DNA from 3 places in the Pseudomonas fungipugnans genome. Region 2 is predicted to be linked to each of the others. Evidence: predicted binding sites of a transcription regulator. Region 2 holds the regulator's gene; each other region holds the start of a gene.

What was found. The regulator sigma-54, encoded in region 2, starts transcription at its own class of promoters, with help from an activator protein. The targets are predictions, from matches to a motif close to ANTGGCATNNANNTTGCTNT.
Positions count from the first base shown of each region.
Region 1: the regulator sigma-54 is predicted to act here: its motif matches at 2,298-2,317, upstream of glnK (P-II family nitrogen regulator).
Region 3: the regulator sigma-54 is predicted to act here: its motif matches at 2,492-2,511, upstream of flgB (flagellar basal body rod protein FlgB).

Region 1 is NZ_JARBWL010000001.1:3,489,850-3,493,983, reverse strand. Features, by position in the region: gene POF45_RS14955 (ApeA N-terminal domain 1-containing protein) at 1-271, opposite strand, end outside; partial or broken gene POF45_RS14950 (YifB family Mg chelatase-like AAA ATPase) at 395-1,303, opposite strand; gene POF45_RS14945 (HigA family addiction module antitoxin) at 1,477-1,791, shown strand; gene POF45_RS14940 (accessory factor UbiK family protein) at 1,845-2,105, opposite strand; gene glnK (P-II family nitrogen regulator) at 2,521-2,859, shown strand; gene POF45_RS14930 (ammonium transporter) at 2,895-4,134, shown strand, end outside.
Region 2 is NZ_JARBWL010000002.1:1,280,645-1,284,778, forward strand. Features, by position in the region: gene rapZ (RNase adapter RapZ) at 1-846, opposite strand, end outside; gene ptsN (PTS IIA-like nitrogen regulatory protein PtsN) at 849-1,313, opposite strand; gene hpf (ribosome hibernation-promoting factor, HPF/YfiA family) at 1,326-1,634, opposite strand; gene POF45_RS20595 (RNA polymerase factor sigma-54) at 1,708-3,201, opposite strand; gene lptB (LPS export ABC transporter ATP-binding protein) at 3,475-4,134, opposite strand, start outside.
Region 3 is NZ_JARBWL010000001.1:2,096,183-2,100,316, reverse strand. Features, by position in the region: gene POF45_RS08415 (chemotaxis protein CheV) at 1-331, shown strand, start outside; gene cheR (protein-glutamate O-methyltransferase CheR) at 378-1,205, shown strand; gene POF45_RS08405 (tetratricopeptide repeat protein) at 1,320-2,207, opposite strand; gene flgB (flagellar basal body rod protein FlgB) at 2,554-2,961, shown strand; gene flgC (flagellar basal body rod protein FlgC) at 2,965-3,408, shown strand; gene flgD (flagellar hook assembly protein FlgD) at 3,424-4,134, shown strand, end outside.

The DNA.
Region 1 (4,134 bases), on a different contig from region 2:
TCGAAGGTGGTATCTCGCCCACACCGAAAGCTTTTTGATGGTACATCGCTTTATGTATTGATACGGCTTCTCCCGAGTCAAGCTCTCCATAGACCGTATCCTCAATGATGCAGTCGTCCCGGCTGAATGCTTTCTGTGTAGTTAAAATAAAGGACCCGTCGTGTTGGATCTTTATTTCTCCGGGGATCTTTCTATCGAGTTTTACGGGCACCCAAAACACGCCGTTTAAAATCTGGGCGGGTGTTTCTGTGCTTTCCACGCTTTTGTTCACGACTGCCACATCCTTTTGGGTCTTTGGGGACGGAGAGGATGAGTTTATAGCATGTTAGCGATCTGCCACCATCGACGATGGTAGTGGTACGAGGCGACAGTGTTGACATGTCCACCTAAGTTGGAGTTCGTCCAGAAACAGCACGCCATGGTGGGCGAGGGTGATCTCGCCGGGTTGTGGTTTCGAGCCGCCACCGACCAGCGCCGGCCCTGAGGCGGAGTGGTGCGGTTGACGGAAGGGGCGTTGCGGCCAATGGCTCAACGGCACACAACTGGCCACTGATTGAATCGCCGCAACCTCCAGCGCTTCGTTCTCGGCCAAGGGCGGCAACAGCCCGGGCAAACGGCTGGCCAGCAACGTTTTCCCGGTTCCAGGTGGCCCGCTGAACAACAAGTTATGAGCACCCGCCGCCGCGATCAGCAACGCCCGCTTGGCCGCGAGTTGGCCCTGCACCTCATTCAAGTCGGGGTAAGGTTTACTGGCGTGCAGCAAACCATTGGAAACATAGGGCTCCACGGGCGTATGGCCGTTGAAATGCGCCACCGCTTGCAGCAGGTGATCCACCGCAAACACCTTTAGCCCCGAGGCGAGACAGGCCTCCTCGGCATTGGCCCGCGGCACCAGCAGCGCCCGCCCGGCCTTGCGTGCTGCCAGCGCCGCCGGCAACACCCCGCGAACCGCCCGCACCTCGCCCGACAACGCTAACTCCCCCAGGCACTCCACATCATCCAGCGTCAGTGTCGGCACCTGCACGCTGGCGGAGAGAATCCCCAGGGCAATCGCCAGATCGAAACGCCCGCCGTCCTTCGGCAAATCCGCTGGAGCAAGATTCAGCGTGATGCGTCGCGCCGGAAATTGCAGGCCGGAGTTGATGATCGCGCTACGCACCCGATCTTTGCTTTCCTTCACGGCCGCTTCGGGCAGGCCGACCATCGTCAGCGATGGCAAGCCGTTGGCCAGATGAACTTCTACGGTGACGGCAGGGGCATCGACGCCGACTTGTGCGCGGCTGTGGACGATGGAGAGGGACATGGGTCGTTCCTTGAGCTGACAACGGGACCGCTTCCTGCGGGTATTTTCACGGTAGTCGAGCAGCGGGACGGCGCCTGAGTAGAGGTTTACAAGAAGTATCAATGACTGGTTTGCGGCCCGTCGTATGGAGCCTTAGCCTGCGATGCAAAATGTTCGCAGAGAACAGGGGAAGAATGAGCAAAAGTAAAATGCGACCGGTTCATCCTGCTGAAATCCACAAAGAGGAATTTCTTGAGCCGCCAGGTATCACCATTGCGGTGTTGGCTCGTTCGTTGAATGAGCAGGCGTGCGATCTGAGTGATCTGGTGATGCAAAAGGGAAGCGTCAGTCCTGAGCTGGCAAATAAGCGTTCGATTTACCTGAAAACTTCACCCGGGTTCTGGCTGAATTTGCAGTCGACCGACGATTTGCGAAAAGCCGAAAGCGAGCATGGCCATCGATTGGAAACCGGGTCTAGCCAACGTGGGACGGCAGATAGACCGAGGTGACGCTATTCGCGAGCAGGCTCGCTCCCACAGGGGGATTGCGTGGTCAGGTGGCGTTACTCGGCTGGCGGGTTCAGCCTCGCTTCCAGTTCTGCAACCTTCGTCTCGAGACTCTCCAGCCGTGCCCGTGTGCGCGCCAGCACAACCATCTGACTATCGAACTCTTCCCGGCTCACCAGATCCAGTTTGCTGAAGCCGCTTTGCAACAAAGCCTTGAACTGGCTTTCGATTTCGCTTTTCGGCAGTGGGGTTTCGCCGCTGAAGAGGCGGGAGGCGGTGCCGCTCAGGGCGTCGAGGAAGTCTTTGGGCGCGAGCATGGGAAATGTCCTGGAAACAATGGCGGGCAGTGTATCACGCAGTGTCTATAGTCATTTGCGCAGGCACGGATGCACGCTTTTCGCGCAGGCGGACGGACGGCAGCGCACTGTTGTTGTGCGTAACGGCGTCGGCATTGGCGGGAAGCGGCTTGCGGCAGCGACCAAAGGATTGAATTCAGTGGGTTCGGGCGAGATGGCAAGCTTTCTGCTTAGTCGCTAGTGACCCATGCACTGATGCAGTCGCTGTGACGAATGCAGTGCGCCGAGCGGAGCGGGGAAGTTTCGTGAGGAGTGGTTAGCTGGCGTCGGGCGGGCAATCAGGGCCGACGGTGCGTTACAAAGCCAGGCACTGCGCTTAGACTTGAGTCGGGTTTGTTTTCCTGGGGCAAGTCCACCAATTCGGGAGAGAGTTTTCATGAAGCTAGTCACTGCCATCATCAAGCCGTTCAAACTGGACGACGTGCGCGAGTCGCTGTCCGAGATCGGCGTGCAGGGCATTACCGTTACTGAGGTCAAAGGCTTCGGTCGGCAGAAGGGACACACCGAGCTGTATCGCGGCGCGGAGTACGTGGTCGATTTTCTGCCCAAGGTGAAGATTGATGTCGCCATTGACGACAAGGATCTTGACCGGGTTATCGAGGCGATAACCAAGGCAGCCAACACCGGCAAGATCGGTGACGGCAAGATCTTCGTGGTCAATCTGGAACAGGCGATTCGCATCCGTACCGGCGAAACCGATACCGACGCAATCTAAGCCGCCACAAACCCAACGCCCCAGGAGAAAACAATATGACTCTGCGTAAATTCGCAGGGCTAGGAGCCCTGTTGTCCATCGTAATGCCCGGCCTGGCTTTGGCGGCAGATCCGGTGGCGCCTCCAGTCCTCAACTCCGGCGATACCGCCTGGATGTTGACCTCTACTGCCCTCGTCCTGTTCATGACGATTCCGGGTCTGGCGCTGTTCTACGGCGGCATGGTTCGGTCCAAAAACATTCTTTCCGTGATGATGCAGTGCTTCGCCATTACCGGCCTGGTCACCATCCTGTGGTTCCTTTATGGCTACAGCATGGCGTTTGACACCACCGGGATGGAAGCCAACGTCGTCAACCTCAACTCCTTCGTCGGCAGCTTTGCCAAGGCCTTCCTCGCCGGTATCACCCCGGCCAGTATTACCGGCCCGACGGCGCTGTTCCCTGAAGCGGTATTCGTTACCTATCAGATGACGTTCGCCATCATCACTCCGGCGCTGATCGTCGGTGCATTCGCCGAGCGGATGAAGTTCTCCGCGATGCTGGTGTTCATGGGCATCTGGTTCACCCTGGTCTATGCGCCGATTGCACACATGGTCTGGAGCGGTCCGGGTTCGCTGCTGGGTGACTGGGGCGTACTGGACTTCGCCGGTGGCACCGTGGTGCACATCAACGCCGGTGTGGCGGGCCTGATCTGCTGCCTGGTACTGGGCAAGCGCAAAGGCTTCCCGACCACGCCGATGGCACCGCATAACCTCGGTTACACCTTGATGGGCGCGGCCATGCTGTGGGTCGGCTGGTTCGGCTTCAACGCCGGTTCCGCCGCCGCGGCCAACGGCACTGCCGGTATGGCGATGCTGGTCACCCAGATCGCGACCGCTGCCGCTGCACTGGGCTGGATGTTCGCCGAGTGGATCACCCACGGCAAACCAAGCGCACTGGGTATCGCATCGGGCGTGGTCGCCGGTCTGGTGGCAATCACGCCGGCTGCCGGCACCGTGGGCCCGATGGGCTCGCTGATCATCGGCCTGGCCGCAGGCGTGGTGTGCTTCTTCTGCGCCACCACCCTGAAACGCAAACTCGGCTACGACGACTCCCTGGACGCCTTCGGCGTGCACGGTATCGGCGGTATTCTCGGCGCGATCCTGACCGGTGTGTTCGCCGCACCGGCCCTGGGTGGCTTCGGCACCGTGACCGATGTTGCCGCGCAAGTCTGGATTCAATGCAAAGGCGTGGGCTTCACGGTGATCTACACCGCGATCGTCACGTTCATCATCCTCA
Region 2 (4,134 bases):
GCGGTGGCGAACCTGGACGTTCTTCAGGGATTGTTGCAGGACCTGGCCCAGACGTTCAGTCAGGTAGACGGAGCGGTGATGCCCGCCGGTACAGCCAATGGCAATGGTGACGTAGGCACGGTTGCTGGCGGCAAAGCGGGGCAGCCATTTGAGCAGGTACGAGGAGATGTCCTGGAACATCTCCTCGACATCCGGTTGCGCTGCCAGATAATCGGCCACCGGTTGATCCTGTCCCGACAGCGCGCGCAATTCCGGCTTCCAATAGGGGTTCGGCAAGCAGCGCACGTCGAACACCAGGTCCGCATCCACCGGCATGCCACGCTTGAACCCGAAGGACTCAACCAGGAACGCGGTCCCGGGCTCCGGCTGGTTCAGCAGGCGCAGCTTGATGGTGTCGCGCAGCTGGTACAGGTTCAGGTTAGTGGTGTTGACCTTGAGGTCGGCCAGGTCGGCAATGGGCCCCAGCAGATGCGTTTCGTCTTCAATGGCTTCTGCCAGTGAGCGATTGCCGCTGCTCAACGGGTGGCGACGGCGGGTTTCGGAAAAGCGCTTGAGCAGGGTTTCTTCGTCGGCGTCCAGGTACACCACATCGCACTGGATGTGCCGGCTGCGGACTTCTTCAAGCAATTCGGGAAAACGCGACAGGTGGCTGGGCAGGTTGCGCGCATCAATCGACACAGCGACCAGTGGCTGTGCGAGTTCGGTGTGAATCAATGCACGTTCGGCCAGTTCCGGCAGTAACCCGGCGGGCAGGTTGTCGATGCAGTAGTAGCCGTTGTCCTCAAGGACATCGAGCGCGGTACTTTTACCTGAGCCGGAGCGGCCACTGACAATGATCAAGCGCATGATTACTGACCGTTTTGCTCGCTCAGGACAACCTGATACAAGGCTTCGTTGCTTGGGGCGCTGCGCAGGCGATCACGGACTTCCTTGCGATCAAGCATGCTGGCGATCTGACGAAGCAATTCAAGGTGGGCATCGGTGGCCGCTTCCGGGACCAGCAGCACAAACAGCAGGTCAACCGGAGCACCGTCGATGGCATCAAAATCAATCGGAGCGTCCAGGTGCATCAGGGCGCTGATGGGCGAAGTACAGCCCTTGAGCCGGCAGTGGGGAATGGCGATGCCGTTGCCAAAACCGGTGGAACCGAGTTTTTCACGGGCAATCAGAGCCTCGAAGACATCTTGCATCTCCAGATCCGGTACTTCCCGGGCGATCAGGTTGGCAATTTGTTCGAGGGCTTTCTTTTTACTGCCACCCGGCACGTTCACCAAGGAACGGCCGGGGGTCAGGATGTTTTCAAGTCGGATCATGGGTTGGGAGTGTTAACGACCGGTTGCGCCTTGAAGCTGGCGCTGGGTCTTTTCCTTATGCTTTAGGAGTTGGCGATCCAGTTTGTCGGTGAGCAGGTCGATTGCCGCATACATGTCGTCATGTTCGGCGTTGGCGACCACTTCACCGCCGGGTATATGCAGCGTGGCTTCGATTTTCTGTTTCAGCTTTTCGACCGTCATCGTGACTTGCACATTGGTGATCTTGTCGAAATGCCCGGCGATCTTCTTGAGTTTTGCCTCAACGTACTCGCGCAGGGGGGGAGTCACTTCCAGTTGGTGTCCACTGATGTTGACTTGCATACAGCTTCTCCTTCGTTGCCAGTGCATAAAGCGGCAGGTAGGAATACCTGCCACTGGAACGCTGTGCTGTGGCTTACATCAACCGCTTGCGTTCGCTCGAAGGCGCGATCCCCAGGGATTCGCGGTACTTGGCGACGGTGCGGCGAGCCACCTGAATGCCTTGTGCCTCCAGTAAACCAGCGATCTTGCTGTCACTCAACGGCTTTTTCTGATTTTCCGCGGCAACCAGTTTTTTGATGATCGCGCGGATCGCCGTGGACGAGCATTCGCCGCCTTCGGAGGTGCTGACGTGGCTGGAGAAAAAGTATTTCAGTTCATAAATACCCCGAGGGGTGTGCATGAATTTTTGCGTGGTCACCCGGGAAATCGTCGATTCGTGCATGCCGACCGCTTCGGCGATGTCATGCAGTACCAGCGGTTTCATGGCTTCGTCGCCGTATTCGAGAAAGCCGCGCTGATGCTCGACGATCTGGGTGGCCACTTTCATCAGGGTTTCATTACGGCTTTGCAGGCTCTTGATGAACCAGCGGGCTTCCTGCAGCTGATTGCGCATGAAGGTGTTGTCGGCGCTGGTGTCGGCGCGGCGCACGAAACCGGCGTACTGGGCGTTGACCCGCAGCCGTGGCACCGACTCCTGATTCAGCTCCACCAGCCAGCGCTCGTTGTCCTTGCGCACGATCACATCGGGTACGACGTACTCGGCTTCGCTGGACTCGATCTGCGAGCCAGGGCGCGGGTTGAGGCTCTGTACCAGTTCGATGACTTGGCGCAGTTCATCTTCCTTGAGCTTCATGCGGCGCATCAGTTGGCCGTAGTCGCGGCTGCCCAACAGGTCGATGTAGTCAGTGACCAGGCGTTTTGCCTCGGCCAGCCAGGGCGTTTTGGTTGCGAGCTGGCGCAATTGCAGTAACAGGCACTCGCCCAGGTTGCGGGCGCCGATGCCGGCCGGTTCGAATTGCTGGATGCGGTGCAGGACGGCTTCGATTTCGTCCAGTTCGATGTCCAGCTCCGGATCGAAGGCCTCAAGGATTTCCTCAAGGGTTTCGTCCAGGTAGCCCTGATTGTTGATGCAGTCGATCAGGGTGACGGCGATCAGGCGGTCGGTGTCGGACATCGGTGCCAGGTTCAATTGCCAGAGCAGGTGGCTTTGCAGGCTTTCGCCTACGGATGTGCGGGTGGTGAAATCCCACTCGTCGTCATCGTTGCTCGGCAGGCTGCTGGCGCTGGTCTGGTAGACGTCTTCCCAGGCGGTGTCGACGGGCAGCTCGTTGGGAATTCGCTCGTTCCAGTCGCCTTCCTCTAGGTTATCCACCGTGGGGGCGGTTTCCTGGTAGGAGGGCTCTTGAATATCGGCGTTGGGTTGCTGTTCGGCTTTGTCGGCCAGGGGATCGGCATTATCGAAGTCGTCGCCTTCTTCCTGGCGTTCGAGCATCGGATTGGACTCCAGGGCCTCCTGGATTTCCTGTTGCAGGTCCAGGGTCGACAATTGGAGCAGGCGGATGGCCTGTTGCAGCTGCGGTGTCATCGTCAGCTGCTGGCCCATTCTCAAGACTAGCGATGGTTTCATGGCTGGGGCTTAACACCTTATTCGCCGGCGCACATGCGCCATCCACTACAGGGCGCCGAAGCGCCAAACATAAGCAAATTATATGCCCGAAACCGCAGCGTTTGCCTAGAGCGCTGTAACAATAAAAACCTATAAAGCTTTATTGACAGGGTGCCCTTGCTGAAAGCCGAACATCTTTGAAGCGCAGTGTTTGCCTAGAGCGCTGTAACAATAAAAAACGATTGATTTTTTATTGAAGCAAGCGCCCGGACAATCCGCCAGACACTTCAGCGCTTACAGGCGGAACTCATGGCCCAGATACACTTCCTTGACCAGCTCGTTGGCCAGGATGGTGGCGGAGTCGCCTTCGGCGATCAGCTGGCCATCGTTGACGATGTAGGCGGTTTCGCAGATGTCCAGGGTTTCACGGACGTTGTGGTCGGTGATCAGCACGCCAATGCCTTTGGCCTTGAGGTGATGGATGATCTGTTTGATGTCGCCCACCGAAATCGGGTCCACACCGGCGAAGGGTTCGTCGAGGAGGATGAATTTGGGTGCGGTCGCCAGCGCCCGGGCGATTTCCACGCGGCGGCGTTCACCACCGGAGAGGCTCATGCCCAGGTTGTCGCGGATGTGGCTGATGTGGAATTCCTGCAGCAGGCTTTCCAGCTCCTTGCGACGACCGGCCTTGTCGAGCTCCTTGCGGGTCTCGAGGATGGCCATGATGTTGTCGGCCACCGACAATTTGCGGAAGATCGACGCTTCTTGCGGAAGATAGCCGATACCTGCCTTTGCACGGCCGTGCATTGGCTGGTGGCTGACGTCCAGGTCGTCGATCAGTACGCGACCCTGATCGGCCTGTACCAGGCCTACGATCATGTAGAAGCAGGTGGTCTTGCCGGCGCCGTTAGGGCCGAGCAGGCCAACGATCTGGCCGCTGTCGATGGACAGGCT
Region 3 (4,134 bases), on a different contig from region 2:
CGGCGTTGAAGTGGTGGCGTTGAACGACGGTCGACAAGCGCTGGATTATCTGCGCAAGCTGGTCGATGAGGGCAAGAAGCCGGAAGAAGAGTTCCTGATGATGATTTCCGACATCGAGATGCCGGAAATGGACGGGTACACCCTGACGGCCGAGATCCGCGGCGACCCGCGCATGCAAAAGCTTCATATCATCCTGCATACTTCGTTGTCCGGGGTATTCAATCAGGCGATGGTCAAGAAAGTCGGTGCCGATGACTTCCTGGCCAAGTTCCGCCCTGATGACCTGGCATCCCGGGTAGTCGACCGGATCAAAGCAGCAGATATCAGCTAGGGGCCTTTTGCCCCTGGCAGTCAACACGATTTAAGAGGCGGCATCTTTGTCTACGGGTAATTTGGATTTCGAACAGTTCCGGGTGTTTCTGGAAAAAGCCTGTGGCATTTTGCTCGGTGAAAACAAGCAGTACCTGGTTTCGAGCCGTCTCAACAAACTGATGGAAACGCAGGGTATCAAGTCCCTGGGTGAACTGGTCCAGCGTATCCAGACCCAGCCGCGCAGTGGTTTGCGCGAGCAGGTGGTGGACGCCATGACCACCAACGAAACCCTGTGGTTTCGCGACACCTATCCGTTTGAAGTCTTGAAAAACAAGGTACTGCCCGAAGCAATCAAGGCCGCTCCGGGCCAGCGTCTGCGAATCTGGTCGGCTGCCTGCTCGTCGGGTCAGGAACCGTACTCGCTGTCGATGTCCATCGACGAGTTCGAGCGGGTCAACATGGGCCAGCTGAAGATGGGCGTGCAGATTGTTGCCACCGATCTTTCGGGCACCATGCTGACCAACTGCAAAACCGGCGAGTACGACAGCCTGGCCATCGGTCGCGGTTTGTCGCCCGAGCGCCTGCAGCGATTTTTCGACCCGAAAGGGCCGGGCCGCTGGGCAATCAAGGCACCGATCAAGAGCCGGGTGGAGTTTCGCTCGTTCAACTTGCTGGACAGCTACGCCAGCCTGGGCAAGTTCGACATTGTGTTCTGCCGCAACGTGCTGATCTACTTCTCCGCCGAGGTGAAGAAAGACATCCTGCTGCGCATTCACAGCACGCTCAAGCCCGGAGGTTATCTGTTCCTTGGTGCTTCCGAAGCGCTGAACGGTTTGCCGGATCATTACCAGATGGTCCAGTGCAGCCCGGGGATCATCTACCAGGCGAAGTAACTGTTCGACGCCCGAAAGCGGATGTTTTCAGGTCAGCAATGCCAGTCAGTCACACTGACTGGCATTTTTTTTGGTGGGCATGCAGCGCCTGACGTTTTCGATAGCAACCCATGATTACCTGAGGTCGCTGTAGGTCAAAGGATACGCCGACAGCGGTGGATGGGTGTCTTGCCACTCCTGGGCAAACGCCTTGCCGGCGCTGATCTGATCAGGCGTCAACTCGCTTGTGACGGTTTCCAGGACGCCTGCCGCCTCGCGATGGCGGATGTATTCCCGAGTGTTGGCGACGACCAGCCACAGCAATCCATAACCCTTGATCGGGTCGTAGTTGAAGTTGTAGCGATCCAGGTTCTGTTCGGTATCGAACAGATGCAACAGCGCGTAGCTATAGTTGAGTACGGCGTTGAGATCGTTGTGCTCCAGTCGCTTGTTCAGCCAGTACTGCTGATAAGGGATATTGCGGTACATGCCTGCTCGATTGCTCAGCCAGTACATGGCTGGGGGAAAACCGGCATTGGCGGCCTTTCTCAGTATGACGTCCAGAAGACTTTCCCATCTGGCATTGGGTGGCCTGAGCGCTGGGTTTTTTTCATAGAGCAGGGCCTGGATGTAAATCGCTTCTGCATTGTTGGCGACGGCAGCCTTGTTCAGCCAGGCCATATCCTGGGTCAATTCGTACATCTGCAGCAGGGCACTGGCATCGCCAGCGTCGATCGCCGCTTGAGCCAGTTCCCTGGCTTTCTCACGCGAGTCGGCATCGCCCAGGCGCAACAGCGAATAGACATGATCCTGCGCCCCCGCCAGTTGATACCAGTGTTTGGCCGTGCCTGTGCTATTGCCTTCACGACGCCGGAAAATTTCGCCCAGCGCATATTGTGAGTCGCGATCACCTGCCGTGGCGGCGATTGTCAGGTCGCTTTCAGCGTTCAGATACTCGCGCAGATGGTAGCGGTTCAGGCCTCGTGTCCTGGCCGCTCTTTGCGGATCGGTCAACGTCGACATCAGCGAGTGCATGGAAGAGATAAGTGTATGTAGCGCCGTAAGTTCATCAGTGTGGGTGTGCATTGTCAGTACCTGTGCTTGTTGAAATGGGGTTACCAGCACAGGCTATCGAGGTGATGCAGCTCTGAAGCGGTACATATGTATGTCTGCCAAATCCTTTTGAACAGCGCGGTTGCCAGTGCCCAAGCGGCAGAAAAGCGGCAGACGGCGGAAACCCGTTGCCGCTTTTCTGGCATTGCGGCTTTGCCACGACCGGCAAAGCCCCGGTTTACGGGCGTGTGTGGATTGGCACGCGGCTTGCTATGTCTCTGTTACGAAAAAACAGGTCACCCGAAGGTTTCCCGACATGAGCATCAGCTTCGATAAAGCGCTCGGTATCCACGAACAGGCACTGGGCTTCCGCGCCCAGCGTGCCGAAGTGCTGGCCAACAACATTGCCAACGCTGATACCCCGAACTACAAGGCTCGGGACCTGGACTTCTCCAAAGTGCTTGCCGCACAGAACGAGAAAACCCAGAACGGCACCTTTGCCTTGAACATGACCAACAGCCGTCATATCGAAGCGCAAGGCCTGGGCAATGGTGACGAGTCGCTGCTGTATCGCACGCCGATGCAACCGTCGATCGACCAGAACACCGTGGATGCTCAGCTGGAACAGTCCAACTACGCGGAAAACGCCGTGGGCTTCCAGGCCAGCTTCACCCTGCTCAACAGCAAATTCAAAGGGCTGGTTTCAGCCCTGCGTGGAGAATAAGTCATGTCTCTTGCCAGCGTTTTCAACATTGCCGGTAGCGGCATGAGTGCCCAGACCACTCGCCTGAACACCGTCGCCTCGAACATCGCCAACGCCGAAACCGTCTCGTCGAGCATCGACCAGACTTACCGCGCCCGTCACCCGGTGTTCGCCACCATGTTCCAGGGTGGCCAGAGCGGCGGCAGCGATTCGCTGTTCCAGAACCAGGACGCCGCCGGTCAAGGCGTGCAAGTGCTGGGCGTGGTCGAAGACCAGAGCAACCTGGAAGCACGCTACGAGCCGAACCACCCGGCTGCCGACGCCAAGGGCTACGTCTACTACCCGAACGTCAACGTCGTCGAAGAAATGGCCGACATGATTTCCGCGAGCCGTTCGTTCCAGACCAACGCCGAAATGATGAACACCGCCAAAACCATGATGCAGAAGGTCCTGACCCTCGGTCAGTGATAAGGGGCTACGCAGATGAGTGTTACTGATTCCACCGGCGGCTTGAGCATGACTGACATTCTGGCCAACTCGTCCGTCAAGGCACCGACTTCCACTACGGGCGGCATTGCTTCGGCGGCCACTGCCGCGACCGGCGGCCAGACCCTGGGCAAGGATGCGTTCCTGCAATTGCTGGTGACCCAGCTGAAAAACCAGAACCCGCTGGACCCGCAGGACAACAGTGCGTTCGTCGCCCAGTTGGCCCAGTTCAGTAGCCTGGAAGGCATCACCACGCTGAACACCACCGTCAGCTCGATTGCCAGCAACGCCAGCTCTTCGCAGGCGTTGCAGGCGTCGTCCCTGGTCGGCCGTTCAGTGATCGTGCAGACCAACAGCCTTCAGCTCGATGATCCGACCAAAGCGGTCAACGGCTCGGTCAACCTGACGTCGTCCATTGCCAGCGGCACCGTGACCATCAGCGACAGCACCGGCAAGGCCGTCAAAACCATTGACCTGGGCACCCGCGCAGCCGGCAGTGCTGCGTTCACCTGGGATGGCACGGATTCGAGCGGTGCCACGGTTCCTGTCGGTACATACACCGTCAAGGCCAGTGCGCCGATCAACGGTACGGCAACTGACCTGGCAGTTTACCTGCCGGCCACCGTCAACAGCGTGACCCTGAGCCAGACCGGCGGCGAGCTGACGCTCAACCTCGCCGGCCTGGGCCCGGTCGCCCTGTCCAAAGTT